DNA from 3 places in the Pilosibacter sp. NGB245 genome. Region 1 is predicted to be linked to each of the others. Evidence: predicted binding sites of a transcription regulator. Region 1 holds the regulator's gene; each other region holds the start of a gene.
The links. The regulator HrcA, encoded in region 1, represses chaperone genes, less so after heat shock. The targets are predictions, from matches to a motif close to TGTTAGCACTCNNNNNNNNNGAGTGCTAACA.

Region 1 (3,640 bases):
GGAAGGTTGATATTTGTTGTTGTTGCGGAAGAGAGTTCCTTCTTTGCTTTCTCAGCAGCTTCTTTTAATCTCTGAAGTGCCATCTTATCACCGGAAAGATCTACGCCCTCTGTCTTCTTGAACTCATCGATCATCCACTGTGTGACACGGTTATCGAAATCATCACCGCCGAGGTGTGTATCACCGTTCGTCGCAAGAACTTCAATAACGCCGTCACCGATCTCGATGATGGAAACATCGAATGTACCGCCGCCGAGGTCATATACCATGATCTTCTGCTCTTTCTCGTTGTCAAGGCCATAAGCAAGGGCTGCCGCTGTCGGCTCGTTGATGATACGCTTTACATCAAGACCGGCGATCTTACCTGCATCCTTTGTTGCCTGACGCTGGGCATCGTTGAAGTAAGCCGGAACTGTGATAACAGCTTCTGTTACCTTCTCACCGAGGTAGCTTTCAGCATCTGCTTTTAACTTCTGAAGGATCATCGCGGAAATCTCCTGCGGTGTGTACTTCTTGCCGTCGATGTCTACCTTGTAGTCAGTACCCATATGTCTCTTGATGGAGGAGATGGTTCTGTCAGCGTTTGTAACTGCCTGACGCTTTGCCGGCTCACCGACAAGTCTTTCTCCTGTCTTTGTAAATGCAACGATAGACGGTGTTGTTCTGACACCTTCTGTATTAGCGATAACTGTTGGTTTACCGCCTTCCATAACTGCTACGCAGCTGTTTGTTGTACCTAAGTCAATACCAATGATCTTGCTCATGATTTTTTCCTCCTGTTATATTTGGAATTAAGTGAATTTCAATGTTAATTTTGATACCGGATCGATCCGCACTTACGTGCTCTCACGATCCTTAGTTCGCAACCTGTACCATGCTGTGACGGACGATCGACTCTTTGTAGGTGTAACCCTTCTGAAGCTCAGCTGCCACAACATTTTCGCCGAGATTCTCATCCTCCACATGCATCACTGCGTTGTGGAAATTCGGATCAAACGGCTTTCCGACGGCCTCGATCGGTTTTACGCCAAGATCATCGAGCGTCTTTACAAACTGCTTATATATCTTTTCCATTCCCTCTGCAAATGCGGTTCCTTTCGCATCCTCCGGGATTGTGTTAAGACCTCTTTCAAAGTTGTCAACGATCGGAAGGATCTTTTCGATCACGTCCTTCGCGCCGATCTCATACATCGCGGACTTTTCCTTGTCCGTTCTCTTGCGGTAATTATCAAATTCCGCCATCGATCTTCTGAGTTTGTCATTTAACTCATCAATCTTCTCGTCCTTCGGATCCTTTTTCTTTTCCGGAGCTTTTTCCTTCTTTCCGGCATCCTCGGACTTCTCAGTTTCTTTATCAGTCTCAGAGGCTTTCGCTTCTTTCTCTTCGGAAGCTTCCGTCTCCTGGTTCTCTTTTTCTAACTCTTTCTCTTCCACTGCTCTCTTCACCTTTCATTTTTAAATGTTTCGTTCAGCTGCGCGACAAGCGATCGCAAGGTTGTTACGACTTTCTCGTAATCCATCCGCTTTGGTCCTACAATACCGATCGTTCCTCGCATTCCATCGCCGAGCGCATAATTTGCGGTTACGATGCTGCAGTCTTTCATGCTCTGGACCGGAGTTTCATCTCCGATGTAGACCTGGATCTCATTGTCCGGGTCATCGGTCTTATTCTGCTGCTGTTCATCGATCAGCCCACGGAGAAGTTCCTTATGTTCTAACGTGCTGATCAGCTGACTCGCTTTCTCTGTATCGGAAAGTTCCGGATATTTGAAAATATTGGTTGCCCCGCTCGTATAGATCTGAAGATCCTCATCCTGGGAACGGATCACTTCGCTGACCTCATTCAGGACCAGATCCACCACTCTTCTGTGGCTTCCGGCCTGCTCCTTCATCTTCGCGATCACACCAAGATTGATCTCCTCGATCGTCAGACCGTTCAGATTGCTGTTCAGGAGAATATTCAGATTCAGGATCTCCTCATCACTGAGTTCCTCATCAACCGTAACAAAAGAGTTCCGGATAATATTTCCTTCCACAACAATTACCACGAGAAGCTTATGTTCCTCAACTCTGGAGAGTTGGATAAATTTAAGCTTCGTCTGGCTGTAACTCGGTCCGCTGATCAGAGTCGCATAATTTGTATTCTTTGCGAGAACCTTTGCAAGCTGCTTCAAAAGCAGTTCCACGCGGTCAACCCGCTGGATCATCAGTTCCTGCATGTGCTCGACCTGACTGTCCTTCTCTTTAATGATCTGGTCAACATAAAACCGGTAACCCTTATCGGAAGGAATCCTTCCGGCTGAAGTATGCGGCTGAAGAATGTAACCAAGCTCTTCCAGATCAGACATCTCATTTCGGATCGTAGCGGAGCTGAGCTTCAGATCCGAGTATTTGGAAATCGTTCTGGATCCGACCGGCTCACCGGTCTCCAGGTACGTCTGGATAATCGCTTTCAAAATTTTCTCTTTTCTCTCATCCAGTTCCAAACCTCTCACCTCTTCTCTCTGATTTGCTAGCACTCTCTTTTGAGGAGTGCTAACATCTACAGTTGCTACTATATTACTTCGCAAGTTTTTTGTCAAGGGCTTTTGATAATTTTCACATTTTTTTCACAAACATAGGAATAATTCCTGTTTTTATTCAGAAACCTCCCGGAAACCCCATAATTTCCCGCGCACTTTACCGACAGTAATCTTCCCCAACCAAACTATTTCCTTATAAGATATCGATTCTTCACACTCACTCCCGCAACTCCCCAGCGGTGAGGCTCCGGGCAAAAGTGCTTTGCTCCAGATATACACTTCCTCTTAATCCGCAGCTGACTGTGTTGAATACAAAATAGTACACGTCCGAGCGCAGGCAGCGAGTTATACCTCTTCCCTTCCTCCCGCCATCCCACAGCGGTGAGGCTCCGGGATGGCGTGCTTTGATCCGGGGATCTGGCTTCCTCTTAGCTCACGGGTGGCTGCGTTAGAAAATCGGTGACACTTGTCTGAGCGCAGCGAGTTGTATCCTTTTCCTTCCTCCCGCTACTCCCACAGCGGTGAGGCTCCGGGATGGCGTGCTTTGATCCGGGGATCTGGCTTCCTCTTAGCTCACGGGTGGCTGCGTTAGAAAATCGGCGACACTTGTCTGAGCGCAGCGAGTTGTGTCGTCGATTTTCTGCCCTTAGCAGCCGCCCGTGTGCTTAGAGGAACCATCCCCGCATCCCCTGCACGCTATCCCGGAGCCTCACCGCGTACCTCTCGCCAATACCCTATAGAAAGCCACTCCCAGCTCTCCCCATGCCCCGAAAACTTGACAAATAAAAAAATCCGTGTATAATACATATTTGTTTCCAAATTGTTACATATTTGTTACATCACAGCATATACTTTGTAACAGATATGAAACAAAAAAGAAAGGATATGTTATATGAAGAAAATCAGAATGACCATCAGTGTTTTAATAACCATCCTCGCGATGCTCCTAAACACCGTATGCGCCTTCGCAAGCACCTCGAAAAACTCTGGCCACCTCGACAGCATCGACGGAAATAAGATCTCCGGATGGGCGTGGAACTCCGCGGCCCCGGACACCCCGGTCTCCGTCACTGTCACCGTGGTCAACGCCCATACAGGCGACTCTCTCTTAGCAGAGA
Region 2 (3,640 bases), 1.5 Mb from region 1:
GCGAGAGTCTCGGCGTCCTTCTTCTCCTGCTCCTTCGCGGCCTCATCGGTCTCCTCCGTCTCTTTGAATGTCTCGTTGACATCCGCATCGATACGCAGGAACTTTAAGCCCTCATTCTTCTGCTCCACATGCTGCATGAACGGGGAATCGATCGGGTTCGGAAGGATCACAGCGTCGATCCCGGCTTCCTTGAACATGTTGATGTACTGGCTCTGCTCTTTCTCGTCCGTTACATAGAAGATCTTGTTCTCGTGTTTCTCCTTGTTCTCCTCAAGGCAGTCAGCGAGTGTCAGATATTTGCCGTCCAGGTTCTTATAGAGGATGTAATCTTTCATCTTCTCATCGAACTTCTCGTCCTTTAAGCAGCCGAATTTGATGAACGGATTGATATCATCCCAGTATTTCTCGTAGTTCTCGCGATCTGTCTTGCACATGCCGGAGAGCTTATCAGCAACTTTCTTTGTAATGTAATCGGAGATCTTCTTTACAAATCCATCGTTCTGAAGAGCACTTCTGGATACGTTGAGCGGAAGATCCGGGCAGTCGATCACGCCTTTTAACAGCATCAGAAATTCCGGAATAACTTCTTTGATGTTATCCGCGATGAATACCTGGTTGTTGTAGAGTTTGATCTTTCCTTCGATGCTCTCGTACTCCATGTTGATCTTCGGGAAGTAGAGGATTCCTTTTAAGTTGAACGGATAGTCCATATTCAGATGGATCCAGAATAACGGCTCCTTGAAGTCCTGGAATACCTTGCGGTAGAACTCCTTGTACTCCTCATCGGTGCACTCGTTCGGATGCTTGTTCCAGAGCGGGTTCGTATCATTGACCGGAACCGGGCGTCTTGCGATCTTATATTTCTCTTTCGCAGGGCTCACCTCAACAGTCTCCTTCGATCCGTCCTCTTTTTCCTTCTCCTCGGTCTTTGCCGGCTCAACGATCGTCTCGATGATCGTATCCTTGTCGGTCAGTTCCTCTTTCTCGATCGTATCGTACTGCGGCTCAGCAGTCTCATCGTTTAAGTAGATCTCGACCGGCATAAATGCACAGTACTTGTCGAGGATCTCTCTTGCGCGGTACTCATTCGCAAACTCAGCGCTGTCCTCATTTAAGTACAGGGTGATCAGGGTTCCGTGGCCTTCCTTAGTGCCTTCCTTCATATCAAACTCGGTACCGCCCTCAGACTCCCAGTGGACCGGTTTTGCGTCCTTCTTGTAGGATAAGGTATCGATCGTTACTTTGTCCGCTACCATAAATGAGGAATAGAAACCGAGTCCGAAATGACCGATGATCTGGTCTTCATTCGCTTTATCCTTGTACTTGTTCAGGAAATCCTGGGCGCCGGAGAAAGCGATCTGGTTGATATACTCGTCAACCTCATCCTCTGTCATACCGAGACCGTTATCTTCGATCTTGATCGTCTTTTCCTTCGGATTTACAGTAACCTGGACTTTATACGTTTCATCGTCCGGGGTCTCATACTCGCCCATCAGAGCCAGTTTCTTTAATTTTGTGATGGCATCGCAGCCATTGCTGACTAACTCACGATAAAAGATATCATGATCGGAATACAGCCATTTTTTGATGATCGGGAATATATTCTCACTGTTGATTGAAAGACTTCCGCTTTTTGCCATGTTAAACCACTCCTTATTTCCATTCGCGCGTCGGGGGACGATCTGTATTGCCGCCCGCCGGACCGCTGTTTTTTATTTTCTCTGTAACCGTTCCATTCTTAAACAGCTACTTTTTTCTTCTTTCAGGACAGCCGGTATCGCCCCGGATCTCCGGGATTTTTAACAGCTGTTCGATTCAACATGACATATTTTAATACCAGAAAATCAAAATGTCAATAAAATTAGCACTCATTTTTGATGAGTGCTAATAAAAATTTTATAAACTTTTTGATTTTTCTCTGTCAGTCACGGAGCTGCACTTCTGCTGCCGGCTTTACAGCCGCTCGCGGATCAGTTTTCACTCTCGATCGGAATAAACACGCGGGCCTGTTCGTCCTGCTGTTTTTTCTTCCGCTCCTCTTTCGCAGCATTGACTGCCATCTCGCAGAGTGCCATCTGGGAGCCGACCGGAAGTTTTCCTCGGCGATCCGGCTTTTCATATGTCCCGTCCGGCTGAAGCACATGGGCCTTTAAGTTGTCCTCCAGCTCCAGCTCCATATATCTGCGAATCCTGTCTTTGAGTTCCTCTCTCAATACCGGGAACATAATCTCGACACGGCGGTCCAGGTTTCTCGGCATCCAGTCGGCACTTCCCATGTAGATCTCTTCACTTCCGTCGTTCTCAAAGATAAAGATCCTCGCATGTTCGAGGAATTCTCCGACGATCGAGCGGACCTCAATGTTCTCGGAAAGTCCCGGGATCCCCGCCTTCAGACAGCAGATGCCGCGGACAACCAGGCGGATCTTCACCCCTGCGCAGGACGCCTCATACAGCGCGGCGATGATCTCCTTGTCACAGAGGGAATTCATCTTCGCGATGATCGATGCCGGCTTTCCGTCTTTTGCATGCTTCGTCTCCCGGTTGATTAGATGCAGGAATTTCGTTCTGAGCCACAGCGGGGCAACCGAAAGCATGTTCCAGTTTAACGGCTCGGAATATCCGGAGAGCATGTTGAAGACCGCAGTCGCATCCTCTCCGATCATCGGATTGCAGGTCATGATTCCGCAGTCTGTGTAAAGTTTTGCAGTGGAATCGTTGTAGTTTCCGGTTCCAAGATGGACATATCTCCGGATCCCGTCTTCCTCCCTGCGGACCACGAGTGTGATCTTTGAGTGCGTCTTTAAGCCGACGAGTCCGTAAATAACATGACATCCGGCTTTTTCCAGCTTTTTCGCCCAGATGATGTTGTTCTCCTCGTCAAATCTCGCCTTCAGCTCGACGAGAACCGATACCTGCTTTCCGTTCTCGGCTGCCGCCGCCAGAGCCGCGATGATCGGGGAGTTGCCGCTGACACGGTATAACGTCTGCTTGATCGCCAGAACTTCCGGATCCTTTGCCGCGCTCCGCACGAAGTCCACGACAGGATCAAAAGTCTCATACGGATGCATCAGAAGGATATCGCCCTTCCGGATGTTCGTAAAGATATCATCGTCATTCATCAGAGCCGGAACCGGCTGCGGCGTATATTTCGGGGTCTTTAAGTGGTCGTACCCGTCAAGCCCGTACATTTTCATCAGGACCGTCAGGTCGAGCGCACCCGGGATCTCAAAGATGTCTTCCTCGTTGACCTCCAGCTCTCTCTTTAAGATCTTTAAAAGTCTCTGGTCCGCCTTGTCCTCGATCTCCAGACGGATGACTTCGCCCCACTGTCTGCGCTTTAACTGCTTTTCGATCTCCTCGAGAAGATCCACAGCTTCCTCCTCGTCCAGGGAGAAATCGGCGTTTCTCATGATACGGAACGGATGGGACGTCACGATATCATAGTTTAAGAACAGCTGCTGCATGTTCCGCTCGATGATCTCCTCCAGGAAGATCACATTCCGCATCTCACGATTGTTCTCATCGGTCGTCACCGGGAGGCTGATGATCCTCGGAAGGACAGCCGGGACCTGCACCATCGCGAACTCCAGCTCCTTGCCGCCCTCTTTTTTCTTTAAGAGCGCCGCAATATTCAGGGACT
Region 3 (3,640 bases), 1.6 Mb from region 1:
TTTCTTCGAGGGAAACGCACTGGTGATTGTAATGAGTTGAATAGGCGAAGCCTATTTTTAATGTAACAGGAAATTCCGAAGAATTCCCTGTTACATTAAAAGGCATTGACGTGCCAAAGATGCGCACTCGCGCGAAGAGGTCGTAAGGCGAATCCACAATAACAGCGGTATAGGTGAAAGTATTTATTCCGACATAATTAAATCAATGAGTGAATCAATGTGAACTTGCATCACATTAAGGAATGGAACTGATAAATCAATTCCTTTGAAAATCAATGGGAGTTCTGTGCATCCAAGTATGATTGTGTCAACGTTCTCATCTTGAATGATTCGTTCTGCAATTGTTCGAAAGTTGTTTTGAGTATCAGATACAACTTTTCCAAGTTCCAGTTCTGTTTCAATTTTTCTACCAATATACTCTTTCTCTGCCGCATCCGGTGTAATGACTTCGATCCCTTTAGATTCGAAAGATTGCTGAAAAAAGGTTCCGTTCATGGTTGGAAGAGTTCCTAACAGGCAAACTTTTCTGTATCTGTGTGCTTTGGCAAATTCACTTGCGGTATCTACCATACTAACAAGCGGTACAGGAGATACTTTCGATAATGCATCAAAAACAATATGTGTTGTAATTCCGGTTAGAGCAGCGTATTGTACTCCTGCTGCAGAAAGTTGATTGATACCGTTGAGAAGATAATCTGTCAACCCATCATAATCCTGCTTTTTGCATAAATTGAGTACGTCGAATACATTAAGACTTTCTATGGTGATATTGGGAAAGAAATTTTGACCACTTTTTTTCTGTACGCCATATTCTATGCTGCGATAATATTCAATGGTGGATTCTGGCCCTATTCCACCAATTAATCCTAACTTTTTCATTAATTTTACCTCTGAGTTTAGGAAAGTCTGCAAATATGTTCGTCTTCATGAATGCCTTGTGCAAAGCTTCTAATGACTTTCCTGACGGAATGGCATGTAGATATTCCACGGTACATTTATAAGAGCATAGTCTGTTTTTTAAATTCCTGTCCGATCTTATTCTGTTCTTTCATGCATGCAATAAATTTCTCACGGGTCACATCTTGCGGGCGGTACTGCCATTCGGTGGAAGTGAGAATTCTATCTGCCATGAGATCAAATTCATCTTCAGTGATATCGATATCATCGAAGCATACCGGAAGACCGATACTGGCATTGAATTTCATGATCGTATCACGGAGAGCGTTCGCGCCTTCATAGGTGAGCAGGCAGAGAACACCGAGGGATACGACTTCGCCGTGCAGGTGTTCGTGACCATGACGCGTGATCGTGGAGCCGTTATAGACACAGTGCGCGAGGGAGGAATTGTAGTAATAATCCGGAATATGAGTCGTCATATTGGAAACGATACCGGTGGAGACGATGATATCCAAAGTGACCTGTATGAGGGCATCGCTGACTTTGTGCGCTTTTAAGGATGCGAGTGCCTCTTTTCCATAATCCAGGAGCGGTTGTGTGCAGACTTTACTGAGCTGGACACCCATTAACGGAGTATGGCTTAAGTGCTTACCTTTGCTGGAAAAAACAGCCTCACATTCTTTGGAGAGTGCGTCGCCGATTCCGGCCCAGAGGAGGTCGTAAGGAGAATCCGCAATAACAGCGGTATTGATGAAGGTATGATCAGCAAGCTTCGGATAATAATATTCCCGGAAGGTGCCGTTGGCATTGTAGATGACACAGATGGCAGTCACGGCCGCGCAGTTGCTGGCAACGGTCGGGAAAGTAAATAGTGGTTTGTCAAGTTCGTTTGCTACATATTTTGCGGTGTCGCAGGCTCTTCCTCCACCGACACCAAAGATGATATCTGCGTTGCGGACAGCCGGATTCGCGATCAATGCATTGCCGTTCTCGTAGCTGGAATCACCGCCGTACCAGATGAAATCCGTGATCTCAAGATCGGAGCCCTTGATGCCTTCCAGGAGCGCATCTTTTGCTTTTTCCATGGCTGTTTTACCGCCGATCACGACTGCCTTTTTTCCATAGTTTCTTGCGACGTATGGAAGTTCCTTGTAACAATTTTCACCGATGGAGTAATTAGGAAGATATACACTGTAACTCATTTGCTTCTGCCTTTCTTGTTGTGAGCTGACAAATATCCGGAAAAGGCGATACCTGTCAGGTTGTAGGGGTAACTGTTAGAGGATAGAATAAACTGTCCGGAAGCGTTACGGTTGATAGTAAAGATTTGTCATCAAAATGGATAACTTATCAATATTATAGGCGTTTGGAAAAATAATTCAAGATGTTCTTAATTTATGTCCTTTAAATTTTCCTGCCATTGCACATCACATTGTGCTACTGCAGAAAACCAATGCATGTATGATCATGATTATGCACGAGGAGTGTGAGAGAAATAAGAAGATGCCAGATAGTTTCTAACTGTTCCAGCGGATTTTGAAAAAAGGAATATTTGAGCAGGAAAAAAAGTTCACAATTAATTCACAAAAAATTAGCACTCACCTCTTGACAGTGCTAATAATATGTGCTATAGTACATGCAGAACAAAGGAAGAGAGAAAGAAATCAAAGGGATGCAAAAAGTCCTGGAGATTTTCAGAATCTCCCAGACAATAGATTTCAGATATTCTGATTGGAGGAATGATTTATGTATATGCCGAGTATTTTTGGAGAGAGTTTATTTGATGATATGTTCCCGTTTGATGACAGCTTCTTTACTTCTAAGAAGAATCCGCTGTATGGAAAGAATGCTTCGAGAGTTATGAAAACTGATATCAAGGAGAATGAAGGTTCCTATGAACTGGACATCGATCTTCCGGGATTCAAGAAAGATGAGATCACTGCAGAATTGAAGGATGGTTATCTGACCGTCAGCGCTGCTAAGGGTCTTGATAAGGATGAGGAAGATAAGAAAGGTCACTATATCCGTCAGGAGCGTTATTCCGGAGCAATGAGCAGAACCTTCTATGTTGGCGAAGATGTAAAGCAGGAAGATATCAAGGCTAAATTTGAAAATGGTATCTTAAGCCTGTCCGTTCCGAAACCGGTTGAGCAGAAGAAGGTTGAAACTTCTAAGCGTATTGCGATCGAAGGTTAAGGAAGCGCGGCAGACAGTGAAAGCTGCCTGCGGTGTATGGTATCAATGAAAATAACCTGTAGCTGAAAAGGACCGTTGCCTTTGCAGAGAGATCTGTGGGGCAGCGGTCCTTTTTTATGTAACAGGAGATTCATAGGAAGTTCCTGTTACATAAAAAGGCACTGACGTGCCCAAAATGCGCACTCGCGCGAAGATGCAGATTGTCGCAAGCGACCGCGCGTGGCGGGAGAATGTGCCAAGGCACATTCTTTTATATAAAAGGTACAACTGCACGTTATTGGTTTATCATAAAATCGGCAGAATACCCCCATTCCTCGTAGGTGGCGGGATGAATGCCACTATAACGATACACAGACAGATGTAAAACGGTAAGCAATTACAATTCTTTCTCTTCCCTTTTGTGAAACCATGTGCTATAATTAACACAGAACATATGTTCTGCGCCAATTAGGAAAGGAGGAACCGTTTTGTATTTGACCGTATGCCAGCAGCTAAAGCATCTGTCCAAAGATGAATTCCTCATTCTACGGGAATTATGCCGCACAGC

Region 2: htpG (molecular chaperone HtpG) is a predicted target of HrcA. The motif match lies at 1,860-1,890, and genes of this name have one in related genera.
Region 3: ACXMYH_RS04025 (Hsp20/alpha crystallin family protein) is a predicted target of HrcA. The motif match lies at 2,487-2,517, and genes of this name have one in related genera.

Annotation. Positions count from the first base shown of each region.
Region 1 covers NZ_CM171584.1:2,520,330-2,523,969, forward strand. The annotation lists gene dnaK (molecular chaperone DnaK) at 1-764, opposite strand, end outside; gene grpE (nucleotide exchange factor GrpE) at 856-1,434, opposite strand; gene hrcA (heat-inducible transcriptional repressor HrcA) at 1,443-2,495, opposite strand; gene ACXMYH_RS11365 (3D domain-containing protein) at 3,415-3,640, shown strand, end outside.
Region 2 covers NZ_CM171584.1:1,011,911-1,015,550, reverse strand. The annotation lists gene htpG (molecular chaperone HtpG) at 1-1,640, opposite strand, end outside; gene ACXMYH_RS04455 (RNA degradosome polyphosphate kinase) at 1,971-3,640, opposite strand, start outside.
Region 3 covers NZ_CM171584.1:907,308-910,947, forward strand. The annotation lists gene ACXMYH_RS04015 (aspartate/glutamate racemase family protein) at 184-879, opposite strand; gene ACXMYH_RS04020 (iron-containing alcohol dehydrogenase family protein) at 996-2,099, opposite strand; gene ACXMYH_RS04025 (Hsp20/alpha crystallin family protein) at 2,644-3,093, shown strand; gene ACXMYH_RS04030 (RNA-guided endonuclease InsQ/TnpB family protein) at 3,561-3,640, shown strand, end outside.